3 regions of the Lysinibacillus sp. FSL P4-0201 genome follow, and region 2 is predicted to be linked to each of the others. Evidence: a T-box and tRNA genes for the amino acid it is inferred to sense, from the RefSeq annotation. Region 2 holds a T-box; the other regions hold tRNA genes.
The links. A T-box is a leader RNA that pairs with one kind of tRNA and senses whether it is charged. The one in region 2 lies ahead of trpS (tryptophan--tRNA ligase), so its partner is inferred to be a tRNA-Trp.

Region 1 (10,505 bases), 1.5 Mb from region 2:
AAGAACACCTAGTGACATGAAAATTAAAACTAATATCGGGCTGTTTTTAAAGAAAATGCCTCCGTACATGACAATAAAACCAAAAAAGATTAGTGCTAATGCGAATGAACGAATTTTATTAATTTTACTTTTATAAGGTTTCATATTTCATCTTGCCTCCCAATCTAAAATCTACTATAACATATAAGGGCAAAGTATTTTAGCTTTGAACTGAATGAAAGAAGGAATACTTTTAGAGTATGTCGAATTTTTAACGGAACAAAACAACCTATATGAATAAAGGAGGGCTGAACATGGAGCAAGTACTGCGTCCGATATATCAAGAACGTGCGAGTCAGTCGAATACATTAGGCGTAATTTTAGTGGAAAAGCGTGAAGAACAAAGTAACGTTACAGATACATTTGATACGGTTTTACTCATTATCGTAAAAGAAGCAGAGCAACCAGTCTTTTCAAAACATTACTTATATGAAGGAAATAAAATCGCTCTACATACTGTTACGGAGAAATTAATTCGAAAATGGTTACTCATCGGTTCAAATAGAAAGGTTGTTGATTGGATATTCTTCGGTAGAGTATTATTTGATCGGAATGAATTTCTGCATAAACTAAAAATAGAATTGCAGGAATTTCCGTATAGTGGTCGTAAAATTAAAACAGGTATTCAATTTTCAAAGTTAATTCGTCGCTATTTGGAGGGGAAAGAATACTTTGATAAAGGAAGTTACTTAGATGCTTATAATCACGTTGTGGATTCCCTACATCATCTAGGCCGCCTATCTATTATCGATAGTGGCCTGTATCCTGAAGTAACTGTTTGGGCACAGGTGAAAAAAATCGAGCCAGCCATCTATAAGCTGTATGAAGAGCTAGTGACAAGTAATGAGCCAATAGAAAAGCGCTTAGAATTGTTGTTTTTAGCAAGTGAGTTTTTAATCCACTCTCGTACACGAGATGGAGCACAGCATATATTAGAAGTCATGCAAACAAAAGAAATGTGGACTATTCAGGAATTACATGATCATCATGAACTTGTTAACTACTCAGTGGATTTAGAAGTGTTTGTTGAGTATCTAGTGGATAAAGGCTATATTCAAATTGAACCCATTGCAGCGAAAAATGATAGGATATTTCACCGTCATTACAAGGTAAATAAAGATGCTCTAGAAATGGGACAATGACTGTAGTATGCTTGTAATCGAGGTATCTAAAAAATACCTCGATATTTTTTTAGAAAAGTAGTTGACGAATAATATCTTAGTATTGTATTATATTAATTGTCGCTAAGACATAAACGAATAACTCAGAAAAACACAAAAAACTTTTTTAAAAAGTTGTTGACATGTTTTGAGTGAGATGTTAATATAAAGAAGTCGCTGAAAAACGACTTAAATAATGAACCTTGAAAACTGAACAAACAAAACGTAATCAATAAAGTTTTAAGTAGCTAGTTTTGCTAGTGAACAAAACAAAAATTTTGGACATCAAACATGATGCCAGCAAAACAATTTGAGCTAATCAAATTTCTTTTATGGAGAGTTTGATCCTGGCTCAGGACGAACGCTGGCGGCGTGCCTAATACATGCAAGTCGAGCGAACAGAAAAGGAGCTTGCTCCTTTGACGTTAGCGGCGGACGGGTGAGTAACACGTGGGCAACCTACCCTATAGTTTGGGATAACTCCGGGAAACCGGGGCTAATACCGAATAATCTCTTTTGCTTCATGGTGAAAGACTGAAAGACGGTTTCGGCTGTCGCTATAGGATGGGCCCGCGGCGCATTAGCTAGTTGGTGAGGTAACGGCTCACCAAGGCGACGATGCGTAGCCGACCTGAGAGGGTGATCGGCCACACTGGGACTGAGACACGGCCCAGACTCCTACGGGAGGCAGCAGTAGGGAATCTTCCACAATGGGCGAAAGCCTGATGGAGCAACGCCGCGTGAGTGAAGAAGGTTTTCGGATCGTAAAACTCTGTTGTAAGGGAAGAACAAGTACAGTAGTAACTGGCTGTACCTTGACGGTACCTTATTAGAAAGCCACGGCTAACTACGTGCCAGCAGCCGCGGTAATACGTAGGTGGCAAGCGTTGTCCGGAATTATTGGGCGTAAAGCGCGCGCAGGCGGTCCTTTAAGTCTGATGTGAAAGCCCACGGCTCAACCGTGGAGGGTCATTGGAAACTGGGGGACTTGAGTGCAGAAGAGGAAAGTGGAATTCCAAGTGTAGCGGTGAAATGCGTAGAGATTTGGAGGAACACCAGTGGCGAAGGCGACTTTCTGGTCTGTAACTGACGCTGAGGCGCGAAAGCGTGGGGAGCAAACAGGATTAGATACCCTGGTAGTCCACGCCGTAAACGATGAGTGCTAAGTGTTAGGGGGTTTCCGCCCCTTAGTGCTGCAGCTAACGCATTAAGCACTCCGCCTGGGGAGTACGGTCGCAAGACTGAAACTCAAAGGAATTGACGGGGGCCCGCACAAGCGGTGGAGCATGTGGTTTAATTCGAAGCAACGCGAAGAACCTTACCAGGTCTTGACATCCCGTTGACCACTGTAGAGATATAGTTTCCCCTTCGGGGGCAACGGTGACAGGTGGTGCATGGTTGTCGTCAGCTCGTGTCGTGAGATGTTGGGTTAAGTCCCGCAACGAGCGCAACCCTTGATCTTAGTTGCCATCATTTAGTTGGGCACTCTAAGGTGACTGCCGGTGACAAACCGGAGGAAGGTGGGGATGACGTCAAATCATCATGCCCCTTATGACCTGGGCTACACACGTGCTACAATGGACGATACAAACGGTTGCCAACTCGCGAGAGGGAGCTAATCCGATAAAGTCGTTCTCAGTTCGGATTGTAGGCTGCAACTCGCCTACATGAAGCCGGAATCGCTAGTAATCGCGGATCAGCATGCCGCGGTGAATACGTTCCCGGGCCTTGTACACACCGCCCGTCACACCACGAGAGTTTGTAACACCCGAAGTCGGTGAGGTAACCTTTTGGAGCCAGCCGCCGAAGGTGGGATAGATGATTGGGGTGAAGTCGTAACAAGGTAGCCGTATCGGAAGGTGCGGCTGGATCACCTCCTTTCTAAGGATTATTTCGGAATACAAACCTTGGGTTTGTAAGATTACGTTTTGCGTTCAGTTTTGAAGGTTCATTCTATCTGAATGAAACACTTCAAAACTTGTTCTTTGAAAACTGGATAAAACGACATTGAAATTGTAACAAACACATTTATTTTTTAAGTTTTTTATAGGCTTAATAACTTGGTTAAGTTATTAAGGGCGCACGGCGAATGCCTTGGCACTAGGAGCCGAAGAAGGACGGCACTAACACCGATATGCTTCGGGGAGCTGTAAGTGAGCTTTGATCCGGAGATTTCCGAATGGGGGAACCCACTACGTTTAATCGCGTAGTATCTTGACGTGAATACATAGCGTCTTGAAGGCAGACCCAGGGAACTGAAACATCTAAGTACCTGGAGGAAGAGAAAGAAAAATCGATTCCCTGAGTAGCGGCGAGCGAAACGGGAAGAGCCCAAACCAAGAGGCTTGCCTCTTGGGGTTGTAGGACACTCTATACGGAGTTACAAAAGAGCGAGTTAGATGAAGCGACTTGGAAAGGTCCGCCAGAGCAGGTAAAAGCCCTGTAGTCGAAAGTTCGTTCTCTCCTGAGTGGATCCTGAGTACGGCGGAACACGTGAAATTCCGTCGGAATCCGGGAGGACCATCTCCCAAGGCTAAATACTACCTAGTGACCGATAGTGAACCAGTACCGTGAGGGAAAGGTGAAAAGCACCCCGGAAGGGGAGTGAAAGAGATCCTGAAACCGTGTGCCTACAAGTAGTTAGAGCCCGTTAATGGGTGATAGCGTGCCTTTTGTAGAATGAACCGGCGAGTTACGATTACGTGCGAGGTTAAGCTTTAGAAGGCGGAGCCGCAGCGAAAGCGAGTCTGAATAGGGCGAAATAGTACGTGGTCGTAGACCCGAAACCAGGTGATCTACCCATGTCCAGGGTGAAGGTGAGGTAACACTTACTGGAGGCCCGAACCCACGCACGTTGAAAAGTGCGGGGATGAGGTGTGGGTAGCGGAGAAATTCCAATCGAACTTGGAGATAGCTGGTTCTCTCCGAAATAGCTTTAGGGCTAGCCTCGTGATGAGAATACTGGAGGTAGAGCACTGTTTGGACTAGGGGGCCATCCCGGTTTACCGAATTCAGACAAACTCCGAATGCCAGATATTTATACACGGGAGTCAGACTGCGAGTGATAAGATCCGTAGTCAAAAGGGAAACAGCCCAGACCACCAGCTAAGGTCCCAAAGTAATCGTTAAGTGGAAAAGGATGTGGCGTTGCACAGACAACCAGGATGTTGGCTTAGAAGCAGCCATCATTTAAAGAGTGCGTAATAGCTCACTGGTCGAGTGACGCTGCGCCGAAAATGTATCGGGGCTAAACGATTCACCGAAGCTGTGGATTGACATCTACGATGTCAGTGGTAGGAGAGCGTTCTAAGTGCGTTGAAGTCAGATCGGAAGGACTGGTGGAGCGCTTAGAAGTGAGAATGCCGGTATGAGTAGCGAAAGACGGGTGAGAATCCCGTCCACCGTATGACTAAGGTTTCCTGAGGAAGGCTCGTCCGCTCAGGGTTAGTCGGGACCTAAGCCGAGGCCGATAGGCGTAGGCGATGGACAACAGGTTGATATTCCTGTACCACCTCCTCACCGTTTGAGAAATGGGGGGACGCAGTAGGATAGGGTAAGCGCGCCGTTGGTTGTGCGCGTCCAAGCAGTAAGGCGTGTGTGTAGGCAAATCCGCACACTGTAACGTTGAGCTGTGATGGCGAGTCCGTATGGACGAAGTTCCTGATTTCACACTGCCAAGAAAAGCCTCTATCGAGGTGAGAGGTGCCCGTACCGCAAACCGACACAGGTAGTCGAGGAGAGAATCCTAAGGTGTGCGAGAGAACTCTCGTTAAGGAACTCGGCAAAATGACCCCGTAACTTCGGGAGAAGGGGTGCTCTTGAGCGTGCAAGCGCATGAGAGCCGCAGTGAATAGGCCCAGGCGACTGTTTAGCAAAAACACAGGTCTCTGCAAAACCGTAAGGTGACGTATAGGGGCTGACGCCTGCCCGGTGCTGGAAGGTTAAGAGGAGTGGTTAGCGCAAGCGAAGCTGCGAATTGAAGCCCCAGTAAACGGCGGCCGTAACTATAACGGTCCTAAGGTAGCGAAATTCCTTGTCGGGTAAGTTCCGACCCGCACGAAAGGCGTAACGATCTGGGCACTGTCTCAACGAGAGACTCGGTGAAATTATAGTACCTGTGAAGATGCAGGTTACCCGCGACAGGACGGAAAGACCCCGTGGAGCTTTACTGTAGCCTGATATTGAATTTTGGTACAACTTGTACAGGATAGGTAGGAGCCAGAGATCTCGGAGCGCCAGCTTCGAAGGAGGCGTCGGTGGGATACTACCCTGGTTGTATTGAAATTCTAACCCATGCCCCTTAGCGGGGCAGGAGACAGTGTCAGGCGGACAGTTTGACTGGGGCGGTCGCCTCCTAAAAGGTAACGGAGGCGCCCAAAGGTTCCCTCAGAATGGTTGGAAATCATTCGTAGAGTGTAAAGGCACAAGGGAGCTTGACTGCGAGACCTACAAGTCGAGCAGGGTCGAAAGACGGGCTTAGTGATCCGGTGGTTCCGCATGGAAGGGCCATCGCTCAACGGATAAAAGCTACCCCGGGGATAACAGGCTTATCTCCCCCAAGAGTCCACATCGACGGGGAGGTTTGGCACCTCGATGTCGGCTCATCGCATCCTGGGGCTGTAGTCGGTCCCAAGGGTTGGGCTGTTCGCCCATTAAAGCGGTACGCGAGCTGGGTTCAGAACGTCGTGAGACAGTTCGGTCCCTATCCGTCGTGGGCGTAGGAAATTTGAGAGGAGCTGTCCTTAGTACGAGAGGACCGGGATGGACACACCGCTGGTGTACCAGTTGTCTTGCCAAAGGCATCGCTGGGTAGCTATGTGTGGACGGGATAAGTGCTGAAAGCATCTAAGCATGAAGCCCCCCTCAAGATGAGATTTCCCATTACGCAAGTAAGTAAGATCCCTCAAAGACGATGAGGTAGATAGGTTCGAGGTGGAAGTGTGGTGACACATGGAGCTGACGAATACTAATCGATCGAGGACTTAACCAAAAAAGTTTGAAACATTCAATGCACCGTTTATCCAGTTTTGAAAGAATAAAATATTAGAATATACTTGTAATTTTTATAAGATATGTTATAATAAGTATTGTCTTTCAAATAGTCTAGTGATGATGGCAAAGAGGTCACACCCGTTCCCATACCGAACACGGAAGTTAAGCTCTTTAGCGCCGATGGTAGTTGGGGGCTTCCCCCTGTGAGAGTAGGACGTCGCTAGGCTATATACTAAAATTATTCCGAAGTAGCTCAGTTGGTAGTAGCACCTGACTGTTAATCAGGTTGTCGCAGGTTCGAGTCCTGCCTTCGGAGCCATTCTTGGAGAGTTGTCCGAGTGGCCGAAGGAGCACGATTGGAAATCGTGTAGGCGGTTAACACTGTCTCAAGGGTTCAAATCCCTTACTCTCCGCCAGCACTTTGATGTGTTCCAAACGATGGCCCCTTGGTCAAGTGGTTAAGACACCGCCCTTTCACGGCGGTAACACGGGTTCGAATCCCGTAGGGGTCACCAATTCAATACCCAGATGGAGGATTAGCTCAGCTGGGAGAGCATCTGCCTTACAAGCAGAGGGTCGGCGGTTCGAGCCCGTCATCCTCCACCATTATTTTAACAATATTATAGTATTATCGCGGGGTGGAGCAGTGGTAGCTCGTCGGGCTCATAACCCGAAGGTCGTTGGTTCAAATCCAGCCCCCGCAACCAAATGGTCCCGTGGTGTAGCGGTTAACATGCCTGCCTGTCACGCAGGAGATCGCCGGTTCGATCCCGGTCGGGACCGCCATTTATTTTAAAATATGGGTCAGTAGCTCAGTTGGTAGAGCATTAGATTGAAGCTCTAAGTGTCGGCGGTTCGATTCCGTCCTGACCCATCTTATTTTTTTGCCGGTTTAGCTCAGCAGGTAGAGCAACTGACTTGTAATCAGTAGGTCGTGGGTTCGATTCCTATAGCCGGCACCAGATATTCCCGGAGGGGTAGCGAAGTGGCTAAACGCGGCGGACTGTAAATCCGCTCCTTAGGGTTCGGCGGTTCGAATCCGTCCCCCTCCACCAGTTTTATTATTTTAGGGGCATAGTTCAACGGTAGAATAGAGGTCTCCAAAACCTTTGGTGTGGGTTCGATTCCTACTGCCCCTGCCAATTAATTTTATGGCGATTGTGGCGAAGTGGTTAACGCACCGGATTGTGGTTCCGGCATTCGTGGGTTCGATTCCCATCAGTCGCCCCATCTCATATAAAATTAATAAACATCATAATACAATGGCGATTGTGGCGAAGTGGTTAACGCACCGGATTGTGGTTCCGGCATTCGTGGGTTCGATTCCCATCAGTCGCCCCATTGTTGGGGTATAGCCAAGCGGTAAGGCAACGGATTTTGATTCCGTCATGCCTAGGTTCGAATCCTAGTACCCCAGCCATTTTTGCGGAAGTAGTTCAGTGGTAGAACACCACCTTGCCAAGGTGGGGGTCGCGAGTTCGAACCTCGTCTTCCGCTCCATGTATGACGGCGGCATAGCCAAGTGGTAAGGCACGGGTCTGCAACACCCTTATCACCGGTTCAAATCCGGTTGCCGCCTCCATATTTTAACTGTTAATCGGTTTATCCGATTTTTTTTATCTCCATTATGCCGGTGTGGCGGAATTGGCAGACGCGCACGACTCAAAATCGTGTTCCTTTGGAGTGTCGGTTCGACCCCGACCACCGGTATCAATTACAACGAAGAATCCTTGATATATCAGGGGTTCTTTTTTTGTTGTAAAAAATTATAGAAAGTATATAAACATAGATAAAGGAGCGGGGGACTGAATGGGTCATATTTTTGCCTTTACAGCAGCTATATTTTGCGCTGTATTAGCAAACTAAAGTTATTTAATATAATCTACCTTCATTATGGTAACGTTAACTGATAAATTAATGTGTACTTGCCTCTTAAAAGCAGAAAATGACAAGACAGAGTTTAGTTTCTTCCTTCACTTAGAAACAAGTGGCATTAAGATATGTTTTGTATCGATGAAACATGAAAACATCAATCACAACGTATGGGTCATGCATGAAGTTGAACTAAAATTTTTGTTCTATTAATTCAAAATTTATATATATTAATTTTACTATTTATTATAAAATATTTTTACCACATTTGTATGATAGGTAGACTAATTTCTCTAAAATGGAAAGTAAAAAAGGATATATCTAAAATATTTGGTAATAACTACCCAAAAACCATTGTGGAATTATAATAAGAAAGGGAGATATTCCAATTTAAAAAAATATGCAAAAAGATATATCGTAAATTACTATTTATTAGTAAATAAGTCACCATCAATAATGAGGGAAAGAATGTGAGATTATGAAAAAAAAGAATAAAAATTTTAACAAGATAATAGCATCTACAGTTACAGCATCTGTTGTGGTAGGTAGTTTAGTGACAGTGATACCAAATGCTAACGCAGCTGCAACTAAATTCAAAGATGTACAGTCAAATGCATACTTTTATGAAGCAGTAAATAGTTTACATGCACGTAATATTATAAGTGGCTATGAAGATGGTACTTTCCGTCCAAACGAACCTTTAACTCGCGCCCATGCTGCAAAAATCATCGCACTTGCATTAGATTTAGATACAACTAATATTAAGAACCCAGGATTTAAAGATGTCTCTGAAAAGCATAGTTTCTATAAATATATTGCTGCATTAGCCGATAAAGGAATTATTGTGGGATCTGAAGGTGAATACAGACCGAATGATCCTGTGACTCGTGCACAGATGGCAAAAATTATCTCATTAGCCTATGATTTAAAATCAGAAAATTCTCAACAAAAAATAAACTTTACAGATGTGAGTCAAGATGATTGGTTTAATAATTATGTTGGGGTATTGATTGAAAATGAAATCACATCCGGAACAACCCCAACAACATTTTCGCCTAATAAAAGTGTGACTCGTGGACAACTAGCAGCGTTAATTTACCGTAGTGAAAACAAAATAACACCTGTTCCTGTTCATTTGAATGAGACGATCTCCAATATTACAGATGAGACACTGGTGACTTCTGAAGGTACATATACACTTTCAGATGATCAAAAGAAATGGATTAATCCGAGTAATCTAGCGACATTAAAAGGTGCCAACTTAAAACTAACTATAAAAGAGAATAAAATTGAACAAATACAATCTATTGAATTAACTGCAAAAGGTACACCAAGTACTGATACTAATAACCCCTATGTAAATCATGCTGTGTTTGATGGAAAAGGTGCAACTATCGATTCTACTGTCATTGTAAATAGCGATTACATCACAATGAAGAATATCACCATTAAAGGCGATTTACATGTGGGTAAAGGCGTTGAGAATTCTTTCTACTCTGAATTCTTGAAAGTGGAAGGTAAAACGACGATTGATGATACTTTGCAACTAGCAAATCAAACTAATGCATATAAATCTTTTGGAGCAAAGGTTGCATCTATGAATAACTTACCTATAGCTGCGAATGAAACTAAAGTAAGAGGAAGAGTAGTTTTCAGTGAATTTCAATTGGGTGATGTGGGTGTCGATAAAAATGCTGATGTTATTTTCCTATCGAAAACATCTGGAGCATCTACAGTGGGAGAGATTGTTGTTAATAGCAATGCAATATTAACTGCTGGAAGTTCAGTGGTGCTTCCTAAAGTATTGATTGTCCAGGGAGCTACTGACGTTGTCATTAACTCAAATGTAACTTCTTTACAAGTAACAACTACAGGTGAGGTTAAATTATCTGGTAAAAGTGACATTGTTAATCTATCTCTTATGACAAGTGCAAATGTAAATCTGCAAACAATCGGTCGAGTAAATAATCTTGAAACACTTAATAGAGAAACAAAAGTTACAATAGGAACAGAAACCAAAATTGGCAACCTTGTTATTCCAACAGGTTCAAAACCTGCTGATATAATTCAAAATTATAATTCTGTAAAAGGCAATGTCGAACGAGTTGCTGGAACAAAAAACCCAGATTTATCCGATACGTCATCTGATAACTCAGGTAGCGGGTCTATTGATACAACAGTTCCCGTAGCACCATCAGCACCAAAGGGTTTACAAGGGGTGTCTCCAACTTTAGTAGGAAATGATGGTAAGATTACAGGTTTAAATGCAAGTAAGAAATATCAATATAAACTAGTTACAGACACAAGTTGGACGAATGTACCTTTATTAGCAACAGAAATTATTGGCTTAGGTGCAGGAAACTATGAAGTACGGTATGCAGCAAGTGGGAACATACCAGCAAGTTTATCAACGACGGTATATGTTCAAAGTTCAAATCAATC
Region 2 (10,505 bases):
TGGTTGTTACGTGAATAATAACTATGAACACTATGGCCAAATTCATGTGCTAATGTAAATAGATTGTTCACATTATCCTGCCAATTCATTAAAATATACGGATTCGTACCATAGGCGCCTGAAGAATAGGCTCCACTACGCTTCCCTTTATTCTCTAAAACATCGACCCAGCGGTTATCCAGTCCATTTTGAACGATGCTTTGATATTCCTCCCCTAATGGAGCTAAAGCCTTTACTAAAATATCTTTCGCTTCATCATAAGAGACCTTCATTTCCACCTCTTTAACTAGTGGCGCAAATAAATCCCACATATGCAATTCGTCTACACCCAATAATTTCTTACGCAACGAAATATAACGTTGCATAGCTGGTAAATGCTTATGAATTGTTTCCACCAGCTGATCATAGACATTTTCAGGAATGAAGTTATTAGACATGGCAGCGTGGCGTGCAGATTCATAATGACGAATTCGAGCACTTACATTATGCTTCTTTACATTACCAGTTAGCGTAGCCGAGAACGTATTTTTAAACTTGCCGTATGTTTCGTACATAGCCTTAAATGCGCCTTCACGTACAGAGCGATCCTTGCTCTCTAAAAACTTGATATAATTACCATGCGTAAGTTGTACTTCTTCTCCCTCTTCATTTTTCACATGAGGGAATACCATATCGGCATTGTTTAACATGCTGAATGTATTCGAAGCTGTACCTGTCACCTCAGACATTTGCGCTAGCAATGCCTCCTGTTCGGCTGGTAATACATGTGGACGTGCCATTGTAATTTCTTTTAAAGATTGCTTATATAGTTCTAGGTCTTGATTTTCTGTTAAGTAGCGTTCAATCGTTTCTTCACTTAATGACAGAATTTCTGGCGTTAAATAGGAAAGGCCAGCTGAGATACTCGTTGCCAATGTTTGAATACGGCTGTTCATATCTTGATAAAAGCTATTTGTAGTATCTTGATCATAGCGCATATGAGCATATGTGTAGAGCTTCATTGCACGTTCATATATATGATCATGATACTGTAAAGCTGCTAATAATGCCTCTGCCCCATTATTTAAAGTACCTGCATAGCTAGGTGCTTGTTTAGCAAGCTCTGCAACCTCCTTCAATTCCTCTTCCCAAGCTGCATCTGTTGCAAAGATGTCTTCTAAGCGCCATGTTAATTCTTCTGGTACTTCTTTTCGAACCAAAACCTGATTACTGTTACTAGCCATATATGCCAGCCCCCTTTATATGTGCTTTTTTCCTTTTACTCTCATATTTTCTCAGTATATTGTGGCAATTGCAAATAAATGTACATAGACTTGCTCACAATTATCTAGTAAACCATCCTCATGATGCATACGCTTAAGAAGATACCCATAATTTTGAATAGCCCTGAGTGCTTGTTCGGTTACTTCCAGCTGATGCTTACATAAAAAGTTTTCCATCTGCCCCTTTGTTAATTCAAATGGAAGACGTCCTAATTGTTTACTAAAATAAAACAGCATTATTTGCCACTCGCTCGTAAACAAAGGGATAGCTGCTCCTTCTTTCACTGGAATACCAATGTATGGTGGCAGAGCAGTAAGAGAAAGATTTAATTCATAGCAATTACGTAAAAATGGATCTTGTGCCCCCTTCTTGCTATGTAAAAGACGACTATGCGCAAATTGCCTACAAGTCTGTTTATAGAGCTGCCAATAGCGTTGAAATTCTTCTGGGGTAATACGTTGAGGTCTATAAAAAGGGAAATGTTGTAGATCGACCGAAATTTTCTGTACTTTACCTATGAAAGTATGCCCATGAACATGAAGAAGATTCGTCCAATAAACAAACTGGGCTGTCACCGGGTTGTACGTCAATAAATATGGTAAATCCGTTGTCGTTATAAACGCCTTTTGCAGCAGTGGAGAGATTCTAATTTTTCTGATGCCGTTGACAGCTTCTTTGCCTTGTGGAGTTTGAAAAAGCCAAATTGCTTGTATATCGTTTCTTTCATAGCCCATTGTTCGTTGGTGCCATTTTTCATGAGAGATAGTACTACATTGAAATTCAACTGCAAACTGCTCCTTATCGAGTGTAACAAGCAAATCTGGGCGCTGAGAAACCTCCTTTAAATATGGTTCTAGTTTCACCTGATGTCCATGCTTTTGGAGCCACTCATATAATTGCACTTTACCTTGTAAATGTATTTTAGATTCACCTTCTGCGAACAGCTGTGAACATTGATTTTTTGTGAAGTGAGCAAAGTGGGGAATATTATAGTTACCTATTTTCAATTGAACTTGTTCTAAACATTGAGGGCAATAAAATTTCATTTGCCGCCTATATCGCTGTAAAGCTTTCCTCGTATATTGATATGGGAGAAATAGTTGCTGTTGATTGTTATAGGCAATCAGCATAGTATCAGCTCCTTTTTAGCCAACTATAATAGAATGGATTTTCACTAACAAAAATAAAGCACCTTTTTCTTGAAATTTTAAAAATGCGCTCTTATTCAAGCTCTTTGATGCTGAAAACATAAAAAAGGACTGTAGCGAAACTCGATTCATTTACGAGTTTCACTACAGTCTAAAATAATTAGTATTTCATTGCCTATGCAAAGTATTTTCGAACTGTTTCAAAGCAATTGAATTCCATAATCTTTTCACCGTACTCCTCTAGACGATGAATTGTAAAATTGGATGGTGTTAAAAATTCCTTGATAACTGCATTTCTATCATGACGATTTAAATCCTCATCTGCGTTTCCGAAATCAACAACTAGATAGTACCAATTTTCATATTTGAATAATGAGGAATCCACTAATTCGTCTGTCATTCGTTTTGCGACAGGGATTAACTCATCAATATCTTTAAATTTATAAACATAAATGTCTGTATCCATAAATAATTCTGACTCATCCATGTCACCAAATTGAGTTAGTTGGCTAAGAAGATCCTCTCCAACTTCATCGAATGGTGCAAACATATCTTTGTGTTCATCAAAATTCGAATGACCATCTAATGTTTCACCGTCTTTTAAAATATGTGCACGTGTGACAATGATTTCTAAGCCTACTTCAGATGCATTGATATGAATCCAAATCGGACCCTCTACATCAAAATAATCCTCCGTGTTTACTTCATCAATCATATCCCAAAAAAGTTGTTCACCCTTTGCTCGATTGTACCAAATTTCTTCACGACTATAGCCGCGATCCTCTATATCATTGTACGTAATAAAGAGCTTGAGTGTATTTTCATTTACACGTTCGATGTCCACTAGACCTCATCTCCCTTCACTGTCATATGTCGAAAAACAGTTTGTTTCATTAGTATGCTTTTATTCTTTGTTTTTAACCTTCATACTGCATTTGTTTTTCAACCTTTGACCACACTACAGTAAAACCATCGAGTAACCGTAAACATGAATTTTTGTGTTCACAGTTGTCTCTAACTCTATTGTATGCTGTTCTGTCATAAAATGAAAAGGATATACACCGTTTCACAGAAGATATTTGAATTATTGAAATTGTAGTAAACTATTTAACTTAAATCAAGTTTAACATACTTTTACGGAAATATATGACTTTTCCCTATTAATTATTATACTTCATATAGAAGGTTTTACAGAAGTAAAACATAAAAAAAAGATGTCACAACATGTATTCCACATCTGTAACATCTATTACATATATTATTCAGAATAGAAAGGTTTAATTCACCATTCGTTGCGCTTCTTGTAATTGATATGCTCGAACTTTTCGAGGTAAGAAACGACGAATTTCATCTTCATTGTAGCCAACCTGCAGACGTTTTTCATCTAAAATGATTGGTCTACGTAGTAAGCCAGGATATTCCTGAATTAATTCATATAAACGTTGTAATGGTAAGCTTTCAACATCCACATTTAATTTTTGGAATATTTTAGAACGAGTGGAAATGATTTCATCAGTTCCATCTTCTGTCATTCGTAAAATTTTTTTTATTTCACTTATGCTAAGCGGTTCAGAAAATATATTACGTTCTGTATATGGAATTTCGTGCTCCTCTAACCAAGCTTTTGCTTTACGACAAGAGGTACAACTTGGTGATGTAAATAGGGTTACGATCATTCTGACACATCCTTTCATTTAAAAATCATTATCTATAAACCAGAACCAATGTGTTAAATTAGAATTAATGTAATGTAAAATACACAGTACCATTATACAGTACTCAGCTGTATTTGAATATAGTTCCAATAAAAAAATCTGAACCTATCCATAAATATTCTGTCTATTCATACAGCTTTCAAATATGATGTATTTTCTTCAAACTTATGTGCTACTACTACCATTCCCATTTTTAAAGCATTTTAAACATCTAAACAGATATCTCAGTTGTTCTCATTTAAGAAAAATAATCGAGAAAATTGTCAATCCCATGTGTACATCCAAACAATTTTTTAATAAAAAATTATAAATTTATAACAAAATTACATAACAAAAAAAGCATATAATTTTTTCTAGAAAAAAAACACCGTCAAAAGTCTGACTTTACACAAAGGAATCTTTATAATATAATTCTTTGCAATCAAATCAATTTGAACAATTTAAATTGAGAAAAACGCTGACGAAGAGTAGTACATATGCTAATTCACGTATAGAGAGTCTGTGGTTGCTGTAAACAGATCGTGGATGCATGTGGAATGGACTTCCGAGTTAGCTTTGTGAACGCTACTTGAAGCTATTAGCAAAGCTCGTCCCTTCACGTTACGAAGCTGAGTGGCCTTTTTAGGCAAGCTGGGTGGTACCGCGGATTCAAACATCATTCGTCCCTTCATTAGAAAAAATCTAATGAGGACGCATGATGTTTTTTTGTCTTCATCACCAAGTTGAAAGGTGAAGACAACGCTGTGACACAAGTTACAGCAATTGAATTCGAGGAGGAATTTTTTAATGACAACTATTTTTTCTGGCGTACAGCCTACAGGTATCGTAACATTAGGGAACTATTTAGGAGCATTCAAGCAGTTCCCGGCACTACAAGATGAAGGAAACGCTATTTATTGTATCGTTGATCAACATGCCATCACTGTTGCACAAGATCCTAAAGAATTACGAGAAAGTATTCGTAAGCTTGCTGCTACCTACATTGCTACTGGCATTGACCCTAAAAAATCGACATTATTTATTCAATCAGAGGTGCCAGCGCATGCTCAGGCAGGATGGATGTTACAATGTGTTGCGTCTATCGGTGAGCTAGAACGTATGACACAATTCAAAGATAAATCACATGGTAAGGAAAGCGTATCTGCTGCTCTTTTAACATATCCACCGCTAATGGCTGCAGACATTCTACTTTATAACACAAATATTGTCCCTGTCGGCGATGATCAGAAGCAGCATATTGAGCTAACTCGTGACCTTGCAGAACGCTTTAACAAACGCTTTGGCGATGTTTTAACAATTCCGGAAATTCAATTACCTAAAGCTGGCGCACGCATTAAATCCTTACAAGAGCCAACAAAGAAAATGAGTAAATCAGATCCAAATACGAAAGCGACAATTCGCTTATTAGATACTGCGAAAGACATTGAGAAAAAAATTAAATCAGCTGTAACTGACTCTGACGGCATCGTTGCATTTGATGTGGAAAATAAACCAGGTGTTTCAAATTTATTGACAATCGAATCAGCTATTTCAGGGGTAGCCGTTGAAGATTTAGTCAAAAAATATGAGGGAATTGGTTATGGTGGATTCAAGCAGGGTGTAGCAACAGCAGTAATTGAACACCTAACACCTATTCAAGAGAAATTCTATCATCTAGTAGAATCATCAGAATTAGATGTCATTCTAGATGAAGGTGCTGAAAAGGCGAATGCGATTGCTAGTGCTACATTAAAACGTATGGAAGATGCTATGGGTCTTGGTCGCGCACGTCGCTAAACTTACGGCTTGTCTGAGGATCGATCAAAGCCCAAATCAAGCACAACTGCGCAGATGATGATACAGGCTCCTACCGCCATATAAAATTCTGTTGTTTGAAAAATAAATTTGAAAACAACCTTCCATGAATAACCTAGTGTGCGGTAATTTAAATACAATATGAGATTCCCTACAGAGAGGATCATTAAGCCATAACTTACTAAAAATAAAAAGAGACGAAACATAGTAATGGCATCCTTTCTATTTCTTCTTACTTATCATTTATTCACAAAACTATAAAAAAAGACGTCAGCCATTTAAATTTGGCTGACGTTTTTTTATGTTTATCTATTATGCTTCATATTTTTTGAATAGGAGACTTGCATTATGACCACCAAAACCAAGAGAATTACTCATTGCATATTGAATATTTGCTTCTCTTGCTTCGTTTGGAACATAATCTAAATCACATTCAGGATCAGGATCTTTTAAATTGATTGTAGGTGGTAAAATCCCTTCTTTAAGGGCTAATGCTGTGAAAATAGCTTCCACACCACCTGCTGCTCCTAATAAGTGACCCGTCATAGATTTTGTTGAGCTCATTGCAAGGTTATACGCATGATCACCAAAAGCAGTTTTCACAGCTTGTGTTTCGAATAAATCGTTATAAGGCGTACTTGTACCATGGGCATTAATATAATCAACTTGTGATGGCTCTACGCCACCATCTGTTAATGCTTGCGTCATCGCACGTGCTGCACCTTCACCCTCTGGAGCTGGAGCCGTAATGTGATGCGCATCCCCAGTTGCACCATAACCTAAAACTTCAGCATAGATTTTGGCACCACGAGCTTTTGCATGTTCATATTCTTCTAAAATGACAATACCCGCTCCTTCTCCGATAATAAAGCCATCTCGGTTTTTATCGAATGGGCGACATGCAGCTTGTGGATCTTGATTTAATGATAGTGCTGTATTGGCACAAAAACCTGCAACCGCCATTGTTACGATTGGTGATTCAGCACCACCAGAAATCATAACATCAGCATCTCCACGCTCAATTACTTTAAAGGCATCACCAATAGAGTTTGTGCCTGAAGCACATGCCGTTACAGAACAAGAATTAATCCCCTTTGCACCAAAGTGAATAGAGACTTGGCCCGATGCCATATCAGGAATCATCATTGGGATAAAGAAAGGACTAACACGTCTTGCGCCACGCTCTTGGAATGTTAAAAATTGTTGTTCATATGTTTCCATCCCACCGATACCAGAACCAATCCATACACCTGCACGTGGAGCTAGCTCTTCATCAATTGTTAGCTGTGCATCTTCCATTGCCATAATAGAAGCCGCTAAAGCGTATTGTGTGAAGCGATCCATTTTACGTGCTTCTTTACGATCAATGTATTTTTCAATATCAAAGTCCTTTACTTCTGCGGCGATTTTTGCGGCAAAAAGATCTTTATTTAAACGTGTCAGCTCACCAATGCCAGATTTACCAGCTTTAATGTTTGCCCATGTTTCTTCGATGCTATTTCCTAGTGGTGTAACTGCGCCAATTCCTGTAATTACTACTCGTCTTTTACTCATTGTCTTACTCCCCTCAAGCATTTTTCCTACTTATTTTCCCCATCTCATGGCTACGGCACCCCATGTTAAGCCGCCACCAAAACCTACAAGGACTAATAAATCATCCTCTTTAATCTTACCTGCTTCGAGCTCATCTACCAAGGAAATACCAATAGATGCTGCTGAAGTATTTCCGTATTTATGAATCGTTTTTGACATTTTTTCTGGTGGTAGCTCTAAACGCTCACGTGCAGATTCCATAATACGTATATTTGCCTGATGTGGCACTAGGAAATCAACGTCTTCTTTTGTTAATCCCGCTTTCTCTAATACATTAACAGCCGATTCACCCATTTGTCGAACAGCAAATTTAAACACTTCACGACCATTCATCGCAATTGTATCTTGCTTCGTTAAATAAAGATTCTTTCCGCCTGTACCATCTGCACCAAGTTCAAAGGATAGAATACCTCTACCTTCAGAGACTTGCCCAATGATAGCTGCACTGGCACCATCGCCAAATAATACAGCTGTATTGCGATCTTCCCAATCAACGACTTTCGACAGCTTTTCAACACCTACTACTAAGACATATTTATAAGCATTTGCCTCAACAAAGTGCTTTGCTGTCACTAAACTATATATAAATCCTGCACATGCTGCTGCTTGATCCATTGCTGCAGCATTTACTGCTCCGATTTGTTCCTGAATCATACAAGCTACACTTGGAAAAGTTTGATCCTGTGTGACAGTTGCTACAAGAATTAAACCAATTTCCTCAGGCGTAATACCCGCATTTGCAATAGCTTCTTTTGCAGCAGCTACTGCCAAATCTGAAGTTTCCTGATCATCTGCCGCAAAATGACGTTCTTCAATGCCTGTTCGAGTACGAATCCATTCATCAGAAGTATCCATGATTTTTTCCAAATCAAAATTTGTAACGACCTTCTCAGGAACATATTTGCCTATTCCTATAATACCAGCGTTCATATAGCAACCCCTCAGCTTTCTTACTATCAATTATTAGTAACTGGTCATAATTATAACGCATATAAAAGGAATGACGCAAGATGATTTAAAATTTATGCGGCTGAGGGTAGTGTTCTTTGAATAAAGAAGTGAAGAATTTTATGGAATGAGGTTATTCTGTTTAGAGCTTTATCTATCGTACTTTGTTGAGCTTGTTCATTATTTTTCAAAGCACCTTGCATCATGTATGAGCGGTGTTCTTCCCTTTTGGAGCACTTTTCACCCGCTTAGGAGCGCATTCCCCTATTTCAGAGCTGTTCCTAAATACTTTACATTACTAAACATAAAATACTAAATCTCATATTTGTTGTGACAAAATCGCCATGTTTCACATAAATGGTTCATTTTTTTTTGATTTATGTTATGATATGATAATGAATATGAGTAAAACCTTATGATGAAAAAAGTTCGGTTGAGGTGAAATTAATGCAATATATCGTAACGTTCATATGGTCATTCCTACTAGTTTCTATGTTAAACTACGTAGTCAGCTCTGTACTTGGTGTACCATTTGATTTCAAAACTGGGGCAATCGTTTCTGTTGTATTCTCCATCCTTATCTTTATTATTGGAGCAATCATTCCAAACGACCCTACACCAGAAGCTGCAGACCATCATTAATTCAGCTAGAAAAAACCTGTTCAGCTTCATGCCGAACAGGTTTTTTCTGTTATTTTTCCACAACACATTGACCCTCATGCATTTTCACATGCAACGTCTCCTCTGGTAAAACTTCTCCGCGTAATAGTTCTTTAGCAACGGCTGTTTCGATATGTCGCTGTACAAAGCGTTTTAGTGGTCTTGCTCCAAATTGGGCATCTGCACCTTGCTCTACTACCCAATCAATGACTTCTTGCTCGACAGATAAAGTAATTTCTTGCTCTGCGACACGTTTAATCAATTGCTCCACATACTTCCAGGCAATCGCAGTAAAATGTTTAGTAGATAATGCATGGAAGAAGATGATATCATCCATTCTGTTTAATAGCTCAGGTTTAAAATGTTGTCGTAGGGCTGACATGACTAAGTCCTCCACAGCCGCATCATTTTCCTTTGCCTCCATTAAATAACTTGATCCGATATTCGAAGTTAAAATGACTACTGTATTTGTAAAATTCACCATTCGTCCCTGACTATCTGTAATGCGCCCATCATCTAAAATTTGCAATAAAATGTTCGCCACATCAGGATGAGCTTTTTCAATCTCGTCTAGTAGCACCACAGAATAAGGATTTCGGCGAACTGCTTCCGTTAGTTGTCCACCTTCCTCATAGCCCACATAGCCTGGAGGAGCCCCAACAAGTCGAGACACACTATGTTTCTCCATGTATTCACTCATATCAATCCGAATAAAGTGATCTTCTGAATCAAATAACTGTGCAGCAAGTGCCTTGGCAAGTTCTGTTTTACCTACACCAGTTGGACCTAAAAATAAAAAGCTACCAATAGGTCGGTGTGGATCTTTGATACCTGCACGTGCACGCCATACCGCTTCTGTCACTAATTGAACTGCTGTATCTTGTCCAACCACACGTTCATGTAATGTATCCTTTAAACGTAATAGTTTTTCACGCTCACCCTCTACTAATTTTGTTACAGGGATTCCTGTCCAACGTGAAACAATTGCAGCGATTTCATCTGCTGTTACCTCTTCACGTAAAATACGAGATTCTGCACCGTTCTCTAATTCCTTTTCAAGTACCTGAATGTCTTTTTCAAGTGTTGGAATTTTACCATGACGTAATTCAGCAGCTTTATTTAGATCATATTTACTTTCTGCCTCATCTAGATCACGACGATATTTATCCAATGTTTCACGTTTTTTCTGAATATCGTGTAGTTTTTCTTTTTCTGCTTCCCATTGTTGTCGCATGCCCTTAGATGATTCTTTTAACTTAGTTAATTCTTCGCGTAATTGCTCCAGACGTTTTTTACTTGCCTCGTCCTTTTCCTTACGCAATGCCTGTTCCTCAATTTCAAGCTGCATAATACGACGTGTGACTGCGTCTAATTCCTGTGGCAT
Region 3 (10,505 bases), 540 kb from region 2:
GAAATCAATAGAATTTTTGTAAATGGTGAAAAAGCTATTCGTTCTGGGCTACTTACTTGCTGCTGGTGCTTCGCTTTCGCATAGAGCAGAACCAGTTTCACAAATTCTCTGGGCAGGATTTCGCCTGTATCGCTATACTAGAGAAGTCAAGCAGCCTTCACAAAAGTATTGACCATGGAAGTGTACGTGGTAAGTGAAACGGTTTATAGGAGCCCATAGTAAGATGCTAGGGGAATGAAATTCAGTCCCTCACCTTGCAAATAGATCTTTTTCTGCTATTGCATTATCTTTTATCGTTTAACGAACAGGAGAATAGAAAAAAGCATGTAACACACATCTGTGCTACATGCTTGATGACCCGTACGGGATTCGAACCCGTGTTACCGCCGTGAAAGGGCGGTGTCTTAACCACTTGACCAACGGGCCGTGGCTCCGAAGGCAGGACTCGAACCTGCGACAACCTGATTAACAGTCAGGTGCTACTACCAACTGAGCTACTTCGGAATAATATGGGCCTAAATGGACTCGAACCATCGACCTCACGCTTATCAGGCGTGCGCTCTAACCAGCTGAGCTATAGGCCCATTTTGGAGCGGGTGATGAGAATCGAACTCACGACATCAGCTTGGAAGGCTGAGGTTTTACCATTAAACTACACCCGCAATAATGGTGGGTCAGGACGGAATCGAACCGCCGACACTTAGAGCTTCAATCTAATGCTCTACCAACTGAGCTACTGACCCGAAAAATGGAGGAGGTAGAGGGATTCGAACCCCCGCGCGGTGTTACCCGCCTGTCGGTTTTCAAGACCGATCCCTTCAGCCAGACTTGGGTATACCTCCAAAAATATTACAATGGTGGAGCCTAGCGGGATCGAACCGCTGACCTCCTGCGTGCAAGGCAGGCGCTCTCCCAGCTGAGCTAAGGCCCCATTTATCATGAAAGATGGTCGGAATGACAGGATTCGAACCTACGACCCCTTGGTCCCAAACCAAGTGCTCTACCAAGCTGAGCTACATTCCGTAAACATGATTTTATTGGCGCGCCCGACAGGAGTCGAACCCATAACCTTCTGATCCGTAGTCAGACGCTCTATCCAATTGAGCTACGGGCGCATGTTAATTAAAAAATGATGAGCCATGAAGGACTCGAACCTTCGACCCTCTGATTAAAAGTCAGATGCTCTACCAACTGAGCTAATGGCTCGTGAAATTAAAAATGGCTGGGGTACTAGGATTCGAACCTAGGCATGACGGAATCAAAATCCGTTGCCTTACCGCCTGGCTATACCCCAATTTTAAAATGGGGCGACTGATGGGAATCGAACCCACGAATGTCGGAACCACAATCCGATGCGTTAACCACTTCGCCACAATCGCCACTATATAGATTATATTAGCTGTATTATGAACGAGTACCTCAATACCTGGCAGGGGCAGTAGGAATCGAACCCACACCAAAGGTTTTGGAGACCTCTATTCTACCGTTGAACTATGCCCCTAAAATGGTGGAGGGGGACGGATTCGAACCGCCGAACCCTAAGGAGCGGATTTACAGTCCGCCGCGTTTAGCCACTTCGCTACCCCTCCAAGGGAATGGTGCCGGCGATAGGAGTCGAACCCACGACCTACTGATTACAAGTCAGTTGCTCTACCAACTGAGCTACACCGGCAATAATAATGGCGGTCCCGACCGGGATCGAACCGGCGATCTCCTGCGTGACAGGCAGGCATGTTAACCGCTACACCACGGGACCAAAATGGTGGAGGATGACGGGCTCGAACCGCCGACCCCCTGCTTGTAAGGCAGGTGCTCTCCCAGCTGAGCTAATCCTCCACAAAAAATAAGCGAAGCGACGTCCTACTCTCACAGGGGGAAGCCCCCAACTACCATCGGCGCTAAAGAGCTTAACTTCCGTGTTCGGTATGGGAACGGGTGTGACCTCTTTGCCATCATCACTAGACTTTGTATTTAATTGAAAGATTTGCTCTTTCAAAACTGGATAAACGATACATTGAATGTTTCAAACTTTTTTGGTTAAGTCCTCGATCGATTAGTATTCGTCAGCTCCATGTGTCACCACACTTCCACCTCGAACCTATCTACCTCATCGTCTTTGAGGGATCTTACTTACTTGCGTAATGGGAAATCTCATCTTGAGGGGGGCTTCATGCTTAGATGCTTTCAGCACTTATCCCGTCCACACATAGCTACCCAGCGATGCCTTTGGCAAGACAACTGGTACACCAGCGGTGTGTCCATCCCGGTCCTCTCGTACTAAGGACAGCTCCTCTCAAATTTCCTACGCCCACGACGGATAGGGACCGAACTGTCTCACGACGTTCTGAACCCAGCTCGCGTACCGCTTTAATGGGCGAACAGCCCAACCCTTGGGACCGACTACAGCCCCAGGATGCGATGAGCCGACATCGAGGTGCCAAACCTCCCCGTCGATGTGGACTCTTGGGGGAGATAAGCCTGTTATCCCCGGGGTAGCTTTTATCCGTTGAGCGATGGCCCTTCCATGCGGAACCACCGGATCACTAAGCCCGTCTTTCGACCCTGCTCGACTTGTAGGTCTCGCAGTCAAGCTCCCTTGTGCCTTTACACTCTACGAATGATTTCCAACCATTCTGAGGGAACCTTTGGGCGCCTCCGTTACCTTTTAGGAGGCGACCGCCCCAGTCAAACTGTCCGCCTGACACTGTCTCCTGCCCCGCTAAGGGGCATGGGTTAGAATTTCAATACAACCAGGGTAGTATCCCACCGACGCCTCCTTCGAAGCTGGCGCTCCGAGATCTCTGGCTCCTACCTATCCTGTACAAGTTGTACCAAAATTCAATATCAGGCTACAGTAAAGCTCCACGGGGTCTTTCCGTCCTGTCGCGGGTAACCTGCATCTTCACAGGTACTATAATTTCACCGAGTCTCTCGTTGAGACAGTGCCCAGATCGTTACGCCTTTCGTGCGGGTCGGAACTTACCCGACAAGGAATTTCGCTACCTTAGGACCGTTATAGTTACGGCCGCCGTTTACTGGGGCTTCAATTCGCAGCTTCGCTTGCGCTAACCACTCCTCTTAACCTTCCAGCACCGGGCAGGCGTCAGCCCCTATACGTCACCTTACGGTTTTGCAGAGACCTGTGTTTTTGCTAAACAGTCGCCTGGGCCTATTCACTGCGGCTCTCATGCGCTTGCACGCTCAAGAGCACCCCTTCTCCCGAAGTTACGGGGTCATTTTGCCGAGTTCCTTAACGAGAGTTCTCTCGCACACCTTAGGATTCTCTCCTCGACTACCTGTGTCGGTTTGCGGTACGGGCACCTCTCACCTCGATAGAGGCTTTTCTTGGCAGTGTGAAATCAGGAACTTCGTCCATACGGACTCGCCATCACAGCTCAACGTTACAGTGTGCGGATTTGCCTACACACACGCCTTACTGCTTGGACGCGCACAACCAACGGCGCGCTTACCCTATCCTACTGCGTCCCCCCATTTCTCAAACGGTGAGGAGGTGGTACAGGAATATCAACCTGTTGTCCATCGCCTACGCCTATCGGCCTCGGCTTAGGTCCCGACTAACCCTGAGCGGACGAGCCTTCCTCAGGAAACCTTAGTCATACGGTGGACGGGATTCTCACCCGTCTTTCGCTACTCATACCGGCATTCTCACTTCTAAGCGCTCCACCAGTCCTTCCGATCTGACTTCAACGCACTTAGAACGCTCTCCTACCACTGACATCGTAGATGTCAATCCACAGCTTCGGTGAATCGTTTAGCCCCGATACATTTTCGGCGCAGCGTCACTCGACCAGTGAGCTATTACGCACTCTTTAAATGATGGCTGCTTCTAAGCCAACATCCTGGTTGTCTGTGCAACGCCACATCCTTTTCCACTTAACGATTACTTTGGGACCTTAGCTGGTGGTCTGGGCTGTTTCCCTTTTGACTACGGATCTTATCACTCGCAGTCTGACTCCCGTGTATAAATATCTGGCATTCGGAGTTTGTCTGAATTCGGTAAACCGGGATGGCCCCCTAGTCCAAACAGTGCTCTACCTCCAGTATTCTCATCACGAGGCTAGCCCTAAAGCTATTTCGGAGAGAACCAGCTATCTCCAAGTTCGATTGGAATTTCTCCGCTACCCACACCTCATCCCCGCACTTTTCAACGTGCGTGGGTTCGGGCCTCCAGTAAGTGTTACCTCACCTTCACCCTGGACATGGGTAGATCACCTGGTTTCGGGTCTACGACCACGTACTATTTCGCCCTATTCAGACTCGCTTTCGCTGCGGCTCCGCCTTCTAAAGCTTAACCTTGCACGTAATCGTAACTCGCCGGTTCATTCTACAAAAGGCACGCTATCACCCATTAACGGGCTCTAACTACTTGTAGGCACACGGTTTCAGGATCTCTTTCACTCCCCTTCCGGGGTGCTTTTCACCTTTCCCTCACGGTACTGGTTCACTATCGGTCACTAGGTAGTATTTAGCCTTGGGAGATGGTCCTCCCGGATTCCGACGGAATTTCACGTGTTCCGCCGTACTCAGGATCCACTCAGGAGAGAACGAACTTTCGACTACAGGGCTTTTACCTGCTCTGGCGGACCTTTCCAAGTCGCTTCATCTAACTCGCTCTTTTGTAACTCCGTATAGAGTGTCCTACAACCCCAAGAGGCAAGCCTCTTGGTTTGGGCTCTTCCCGTTTCGCTCGCCGCTACTCAGGGAATCGATTTTTCTTTCTCTTCCTCCAGGTACTTAGATGTTTCAGTTCCCTGGGTCTGCCTTCAAGACGCTATGTATTCACGTCAAGATACTACGCGATTAAACGTAGTGGGTTCCCCCATTCGGAAATCTCCGGATCAAAGCTCACTTACAGCTCCCCGAAGCATATCGGTGTTAGTGCCGTCCTTCTTCGGCTCCTAGTGCCAAGGCATTCGCCGTGCGCCCTTAATAACTTAACCAAGTTATTAAGCCTATAAAAAAACTTAAAAAATAAATGTGTTTGTTACAATTTCAATGTCGTTTTATCCAGTTTTCAAAGAACAAGTTTTGAAGTGTTTCATTCAGATAGAATGAACCTTCAAAACTGAACGCAAAACGTAATCTTACAAACCCAAGGTTTGTATTCCGAAATAATCCTTAGAAAGGAGGTGATCCAGCCGCACCTTCCGATACGGCTACCTTGTTACGACTTCACCCCAATCATCTATCCCACCTTCGGCGGCTGGCTCCAAAAGGTTACCTCACCGACTTCGGGTGTTACAAACTCTCGTGGTGTGACGGGCGGTGTGTACAAGGCCCGGGAACGTATTCACCGCGGCATGCTGATCCGCGATTACTAGCGATTCCGGCTTCATGTAGGCGAGTTGCAGCCTACAATCCGAACTGAGAACGACTTTATCGGATTAGCTCCCTCTCGCGAGTTGGCAACCGTTTGTATCGTCCATTGTAGCACGTGTGTAGCCCAGGTCATAAGGGGCATGATGATTTGACGTCATCCCCACCTTCCTCCGGTTTGTCACCGGCAGTCACCTTAGAGTGCCCAACTAAATGATGGCAACTAAGATCAAGGGTTGCGCTCGTTGCGGGACTTAACCCAACATCTCACGACACGAGCTGACGACAACCATGCACCACCTGTCACCGTTGCCCCCGAAGGGGAAACTATATCTCTACAGTGGTCAACGGGATGTCAAGACCTGGTAAGGTTCTTCGCGTTGCTTCGAATTAAACCACATGCTCCACCGCTTGTGCGGGCCCCCGTCAATTCCTTTGAGTTTCAGTCTTGCGACCGTACTCCCCAGGCGGAGTGCTTAATGCGTTAGCTGCAGCACTAAGGGGCGGAAACCCCCTAACACTTAGCACTCATCGTTTACGGCGTGGACTACCAGGGTATCTAATCCTGTTTGCTCCCCACGCTTTCGCGCCTCAGCGTCAGTTACAGACCAGAAAGTCGCCTTCGCCACTGGTGTTCCTCCAAATCTCTACGCATTTCACCGCTACACTTGGAATTCCACTTTCCTCTTCTGCACTCAAGTCCCCCAGTTTCCAATGACCCTCCACGGTTGAGCCGTGGGCTTTCACATCAGACTTAAAGGACCGCCTGCGCGCGCTTTACGCCCAATAATTCCGGACAACGCTTGCCACCTACGTATTACCGCGGCTGCTGGCACGTAGTTAGCCGTGGCTTTCTAATAAGGTACCGTCAAGGTACAGCCAGTTACTACTGTACTTGTTCTTCCCTTACAACAGAGTTTTACGATCCGAAAACCTTCTTCACTCACGCGGCGTTGCTCCATCAGGCTTTCGCCCATTGTGGAAGATTCCCTACTGCTGCCTCCCGTAGGAGTCTGGGCCGTGTCTCAGTCCCAGTGTGGCCGATCACCCTCTCAGGTCGGCTACGCATCGTCGCCTTGGTGAGCCGTTACCTCACCAACTAGCTAATGCGCCGCGGGCCCATCCTATAGCGACAGCCGAAACCGTCTTTCAGTCTTTCACCATGAAGCAAAAGAGATTATTCGGTATTAGCCCCGGTTTCCCGGAGTTATCCCAAACTATAGGGTAGGTTGCCCACGTGTTACTCACCCGTCCGCCGCTAACGTCAAAGGAGCAAGCTCCTTTTCTGTTCGCTCGACTTGCATGTATTAGGCACGCCGCCAGCGTTCGTCCTGAGCCAGGATCAAACTCTCCATAAAAGAAATTTGATTAGCTCAAATTTTGCTGGCATCATGTTTGATGTCCAAAATTTTTGTTTTGTTCACTAGCAAAACTAGCTACTTAAAACTTTATTGATTACGTTTTGCTTGTTCAGTTTTCAAGGTTCATGTTTTGCTTTATTTTAGCGTGTCACCCTGGCGACTTGTATAATACTACACCCTTATTTTTAAAAGGTCAACACTTTTTAATAAAAAACTTTATTATTTTTATTACCAGAGTAAAACTTCCTATATTAATAACTATAAAATCTATTCACAAGCTAGTTCAATATTAGACCATGAACTAGAAAATAATTTTATCATAATTTCCTACAAAAAAATAATAGATCTTTTAAAAAACAAAAAACTCGGTAAAGAAACCGAGTTTTTAAAATGGGAAAAAGAACGGGATGGCTATCATCATCACAATAAACATAACAAGCTGTAACGGAACCCCTATTCTTACGAAATCCATAAATTTATAGCCCCCCGCCGTCATTACCAGTGCATTCGTAGGGGAAGCAATTGGCGTAGCAAATGCCATACTTGCTGCAACTGCGACTGCAATCATAAATGTTGTGGGACTAACCTCCATTGCAATGGCTGCACTCATTGCAATGGGTGCAAACAATACAGCAGTTGCCGTATTACTAATAAATTGACCGAAAATAGCTGTCAAAATATAAACTCCTATGAGTACACCGTATGGTCCGAAACCACCTAAAGCATTAATAATACCATCAGATAAAATGGTCATGCCCCCTGTTTTTTCTAACGCTGTCGCCATTGGTAACATGGCAGCCACTAACACAATACTTTCAAAATTCATATTGCTATAGGCATCTTCCATGTTTCTCAAGCAGCCTGTTAAAATCATAAGTACAGCACCAATCATCACAGAAATGACAGCAGGGAAAACTTCAAATGCCATCAAAATAATCATGAATAACATAATAATCCCCGCAATTCCAGCTTTGCCTGTAGCTGCTGCCACACTTGCGTGTTCTTTCGGCTGTCCTACAACCACGACATCTTGCGTTTCTCTTGCTAACAAAAGAATTTCATCCCATGCTCCCTGTACTAATATTGCGTCCCCAAATTTTAATTTGTGAGACACCATATCCTGAAGCTTGTAACCACCCTTACGATTAATACCAATGATATTTAGATTGTATTTTTCCCGGAACCCAAGGGAACTAACCGTTTCATTGATAAAGCTCGAATTTGGGGTAAGCAATACCTCTGCAATACCCAGATGCTTCGATACTAATTCATCGGCTTCTCCTTCAACTAATCCTTGCATCTCAAGATGATAATCCTCAACAAAACGCCGAATATCCTCTATTTCTCCTTGAACATATAACTCATCCTTGGCATGAATGACACTAGTTGGTCCTGCCATTTCTTGATAAGTCATCGGTAGTAAATTAATGCCCTCCTGTGATTTCCGATGAATTTTCATCATACAAAGCATATACTTAGCTGGTAGTTTTAATTCCGCTAACGATGTTTCAATAATAGGTGACTCCTCAGGAACGGAGATTTTAAATAGACGATTATTTAAATCATATTGTTTAATAATTTTTTTCGGTGAAAGTTTATAGCCTTCATTAGTCTGTGTACGGTTTTGATCCTTTGGTAATAAAATATTTCTTACAAGTACTAAATAGGAAATGCCAGCAATCATCCCCACGATACCAATAGGAGTTACTTCAAAAAAGCCAAGTTTGTTATAGCCTCGATCAACCAATAACTGACTGACAATTAAATTGGTTGGGGACGCAATCAGTGTCATCAGACCAGAAAGACTTGCTACATAGGAGAGTGGTAGTAGAAATTTAGAAGGGCTGACTTTCATACTTATTGCTATACTTACAACGATTGGCATCATTAAGGCGACAGTACCCGTATTACTCATAAATGCACCAACCGACCCTACAATAATAAGCAGTAGCACAAATAACTTCAGCTCACTATTGCCTGACCATTTTAGTAAGAGTTGCCCCGCCATGCCTGCCAGGCCCGTACGTAAAATCCCTGCACCCACGACAAATAACCCTGCAATCATTAAAACTACAGAGTTTGAAAAACCAGCTAATGCCTCCGCGGGCGTCAAAATATCCATAATGACAAATGCTAATAGTGACACAATTGCTACAAGATCTGCTCGTATTTTATTGGTCACAAATGCGAAAATTGTTGCTCCTAAAATAAGAAATGTTAATGTAAGCTGCACATTCATGAATTCCTTTCTAACATTAATCATTATTAAAAATTGACAGCAAAAAATTGTACTTCATTACTATTTTTATTATAGCTTACCCTGAGCTCTATATGATAAAATTCACCATCTTTTCAAAATTAAAATAAGTGTGGTAGTCATCCACACTTATAATGATAGCTTCACTATTTTATTTTTGGTAAAGATGATGTTCTTTAATATAGTTGTAACAAGCAGTAGGCAAGAGGTATCTCGGTTCTCCTCCCATTGCAAATTCTTCTCGAATATAGGTAGAGCTAATTTCCATCGCTAGCCCTTTATCTATAAGATGAAATCTTCCATCATCATTATTTCTTAAAATCGGAGAACGACTAATGGTTGATAGCATATCAATGCCATGTCGTGCCATTACAATAAATTTATTCTCCGCTACTAATGCGTCGCCCTTTTTCCATAAACCTGCACCAATATCCACTAGTAAATCAGCACCCATAATAAAATGCACCTCATCCTCTGGGTTCTTCTCTCTAAAGTATTTCATAGTGTCATATGTGTAGATATTCCAGCCTTCTTGATCCATCTCATAGGAATCTGCGATAAAACGATCATCCTTAGCAATAGCTAACTGAAGCATATTCCAACGATGTGTATCAGCTGTTTTGATGGTTTTATCTTTGCGTTTATTTGAACAAGGCAAAAAAATAACCTTATCTAACTTACACCGATGTGCTACAGTGCTTGCTGTCCAAAGATGGACATTGGTAATGGGATCAAATGATGAACCATAAATACCTATTCTCGCCATCGTATCTACCTCCTAGCAGTTACTTTTAAATACGTTGTGAAACCTTTTCTTTTATTGCCTGTATGCTTGCCATTTTATTGTCCCAACATACTTGACTTAAATCGACTGGATATTCTTCAGGATTCATTGTTCGTTTATACTCACACCACAATAAATGTAAGTTTTCCTGTACATATTTTTGTATTTCTTGAATAGTTGGCTCCTCATAAACAATATTTCCATTTTCTATAATACTTTCATGTAACTCTTTCGCCGTAAAATTTGTAACAAATTTACTAATATACGTATGAATAGGGTGGAACATTTTCAATCTTTCTTCTTGCTGTATATTTTCATTATCTAACGCAATATAATCTCCTTCAGCATGACCATTCTCCGCATTAATAATACGGTAAACACGTTTACGTCCAGGTGTAGTCACTTTCTCAGGATTTGCTGAAATTTTAATGGTATCAACTAGTTCTCCACTTTCGTTTTCTATCGAAACTAATTTGTATACTCCACCAAGAGCTGCTTGATCATAGGCTGTAATCAGCTTAGTTCCGATTCCCCAAGCATCAATTTGCGCCCCTTGTGACTTTAAATGCATAATTGTATATTCATCTAAATCATTCGAAGCCATAATTTTAGTTGCAGTAAATCCTGCATCATCTAGCATTTTCCTTGCCTGTTTTGAGAGATAGGCTAAATCTCCACTGTCTAAACGGATACCAATAAAATTAATTTGATTCCCTAGCTCCTTCGCTACGCGGATAGCATTAGGAACACCAGAACGTAGTGTGTC

Region 1: it encodes a tRNA-Trp, which carries the amino acid that the T-box ahead of trpS (tryptophan--tRNA ligase) is inferred to sense. The anticodon was not compared.
Region 3: it encodes a tRNA-Trp, which carries the amino acid that the T-box ahead of trpS (tryptophan--tRNA ligase) is inferred to sense. The anticodon was not compared.

The regions. Positions count from the first base shown of each region.
Region 1 covers NZ_CP151995.1:3,935,072-3,945,576, reverse strand. The annotation lists gene MKY76_RS19950 (YgzB family protein) at 1-144, opposite strand, end outside; gene MKY76_RS19945 (nucleotidyltransferase-like protein) at 294-1,181, shown strand; rRNA gene MKY76_RS19940 (16S ribosomal RNA) at 1,529-3,080, shown strand; rRNA gene MKY76_RS19935 (23S ribosomal RNA) at 3,262-6,189, shown strand; rRNA gene rrf (5S ribosomal RNA) at 6,302-6,417, shown strand; tRNA gene MKY76_RS19925 (tRNA-Asn) at 6,434-6,510, shown strand; tRNA gene MKY76_RS19920 (tRNA-Ser) at 6,516-6,607, shown strand; tRNA gene MKY76_RS19915 (tRNA-Glu) at 6,632-6,706, shown strand; tRNA gene MKY76_RS19910 (tRNA-Val) at 6,722-6,797, shown strand; tRNA gene MKY76_RS19905 (tRNA-Met) at 6,824-6,898, shown strand; tRNA gene MKY76_RS19900 (tRNA-Asp) at 6,902-6,977, shown strand; tRNA gene MKY76_RS19895 (tRNA-Phe) at 6,993-7,065, shown strand; tRNA gene MKY76_RS19890 (tRNA-Thr) at 7,078-7,153, shown strand; tRNA gene MKY76_RS19885 (tRNA-Tyr) at 7,163-7,246, shown strand; tRNA gene MKY76_RS19880 (tRNA-Trp) at 7,260-7,333, shown strand; tRNA gene MKY76_RS19875 (tRNA-His) at 7,346-7,421, shown strand; tRNA gene MKY76_RS19870 (tRNA-His) at 7,457-7,532, shown strand; tRNA gene MKY76_RS19865 (tRNA-Gln) at 7,537-7,611, shown strand; tRNA gene MKY76_RS19860 (tRNA-Gly) at 7,617-7,691, shown strand; tRNA gene MKY76_RS19855 (tRNA-Cys) at 7,700-7,773, shown strand; tRNA gene MKY76_RS19850 (tRNA-Leu) at 7,821-7,901, shown strand; gene MKY76_RS19845 (S-layer homology domain-containing protein) at 8,542-10,505, shown strand, end outside.
Region 2 covers NZ_CP151995.1:808,597-819,101, reverse strand. The annotation lists gene pepF (oligoendopeptidase F) at 1-1,223, opposite strand, end outside; gene MKY76_RS03870 (competence protein CoiA family protein) at 1,275-2,393, opposite strand; gene mecA (adaptor protein MecA) at 2,587-3,255, opposite strand; gene spxA (transcriptional regulator SpxA) at 3,689-4,084, opposite strand; T-box leader at 4,575-4,796, shown strand; gene trpS (tryptophan--tRNA ligase) at 4,913-5,902, shown strand; gene MKY76_RS03850 (hypothetical protein) at 5,905-6,126, opposite strand; gene fabF (beta-ketoacyl-ACP synthase II) at 6,233-7,474, opposite strand; gene MKY76_RS03840 (beta-ketoacyl-ACP synthase III) at 7,505-8,443, opposite strand; gene MKY76_RS03835 (YjzD family protein) at 8,909-9,103, shown strand; gene MKY76_RS03830 (AAA family ATPase) at 9,153-10,505, opposite strand, start outside.
Region 3 covers NZ_CP151995.1:272,005-282,509, reverse strand. The annotation lists tRNA gene MKY76_RS01370 (tRNA-Glu) at 355-426, opposite strand; tRNA gene MKY76_RS01365 (tRNA-Asn) at 428-504, opposite strand; tRNA gene MKY76_RS01360 (tRNA-Ile) at 511-584, opposite strand; tRNA gene MKY76_RS01355 (tRNA-Gly) at 589-662, opposite strand; tRNA gene MKY76_RS01350 (tRNA-Phe) at 668-743, opposite strand; tRNA gene MKY76_RS01345 (tRNA-Ser) at 750-842, opposite strand; tRNA gene MKY76_RS01340 (tRNA-Ala) at 856-931, opposite strand; tRNA gene MKY76_RS01335 (tRNA-Pro) at 947-1,023, opposite strand; tRNA gene MKY76_RS01330 (tRNA-Arg) at 1,039-1,115, opposite strand; tRNA gene MKY76_RS01325 (tRNA-Lys) at 1,134-1,206, opposite strand; tRNA gene MKY76_RS01320 (tRNA-Gln) at 1,220-1,294, opposite strand; tRNA gene MKY76_RS01315 (tRNA-His) at 1,304-1,379, opposite strand; tRNA gene MKY76_RS01310 (tRNA-Trp) at 1,428-1,501, opposite strand; tRNA gene MKY76_RS01305 (tRNA-Tyr) at 1,506-1,589, opposite strand; tRNA gene MKY76_RS01300 (tRNA-Thr) at 1,597-1,672, opposite strand; tRNA gene MKY76_RS01295 (tRNA-Asp) at 1,681-1,756, opposite strand; tRNA gene MKY76_RS01290 (tRNA-Val) at 1,761-1,836, opposite strand; rRNA gene rrf (5S ribosomal RNA) at 1,848-1,963, opposite strand; rRNA gene MKY76_RS01280 (23S ribosomal RNA) at 2,034-4,961, opposite strand; rRNA gene MKY76_RS01275 (16S ribosomal RNA) at 5,144-6,695, opposite strand; gene MKY76_RS01270 (SLC13 family permease) at 7,084-8,937, opposite strand; gene nadD (nicotinate-nucleotide adenylyltransferase) at 9,107-9,721, opposite strand; gene MKY76_RS01260 (nicotinate phosphoribosyltransferase) at 9,747-10,505, opposite strand, start outside.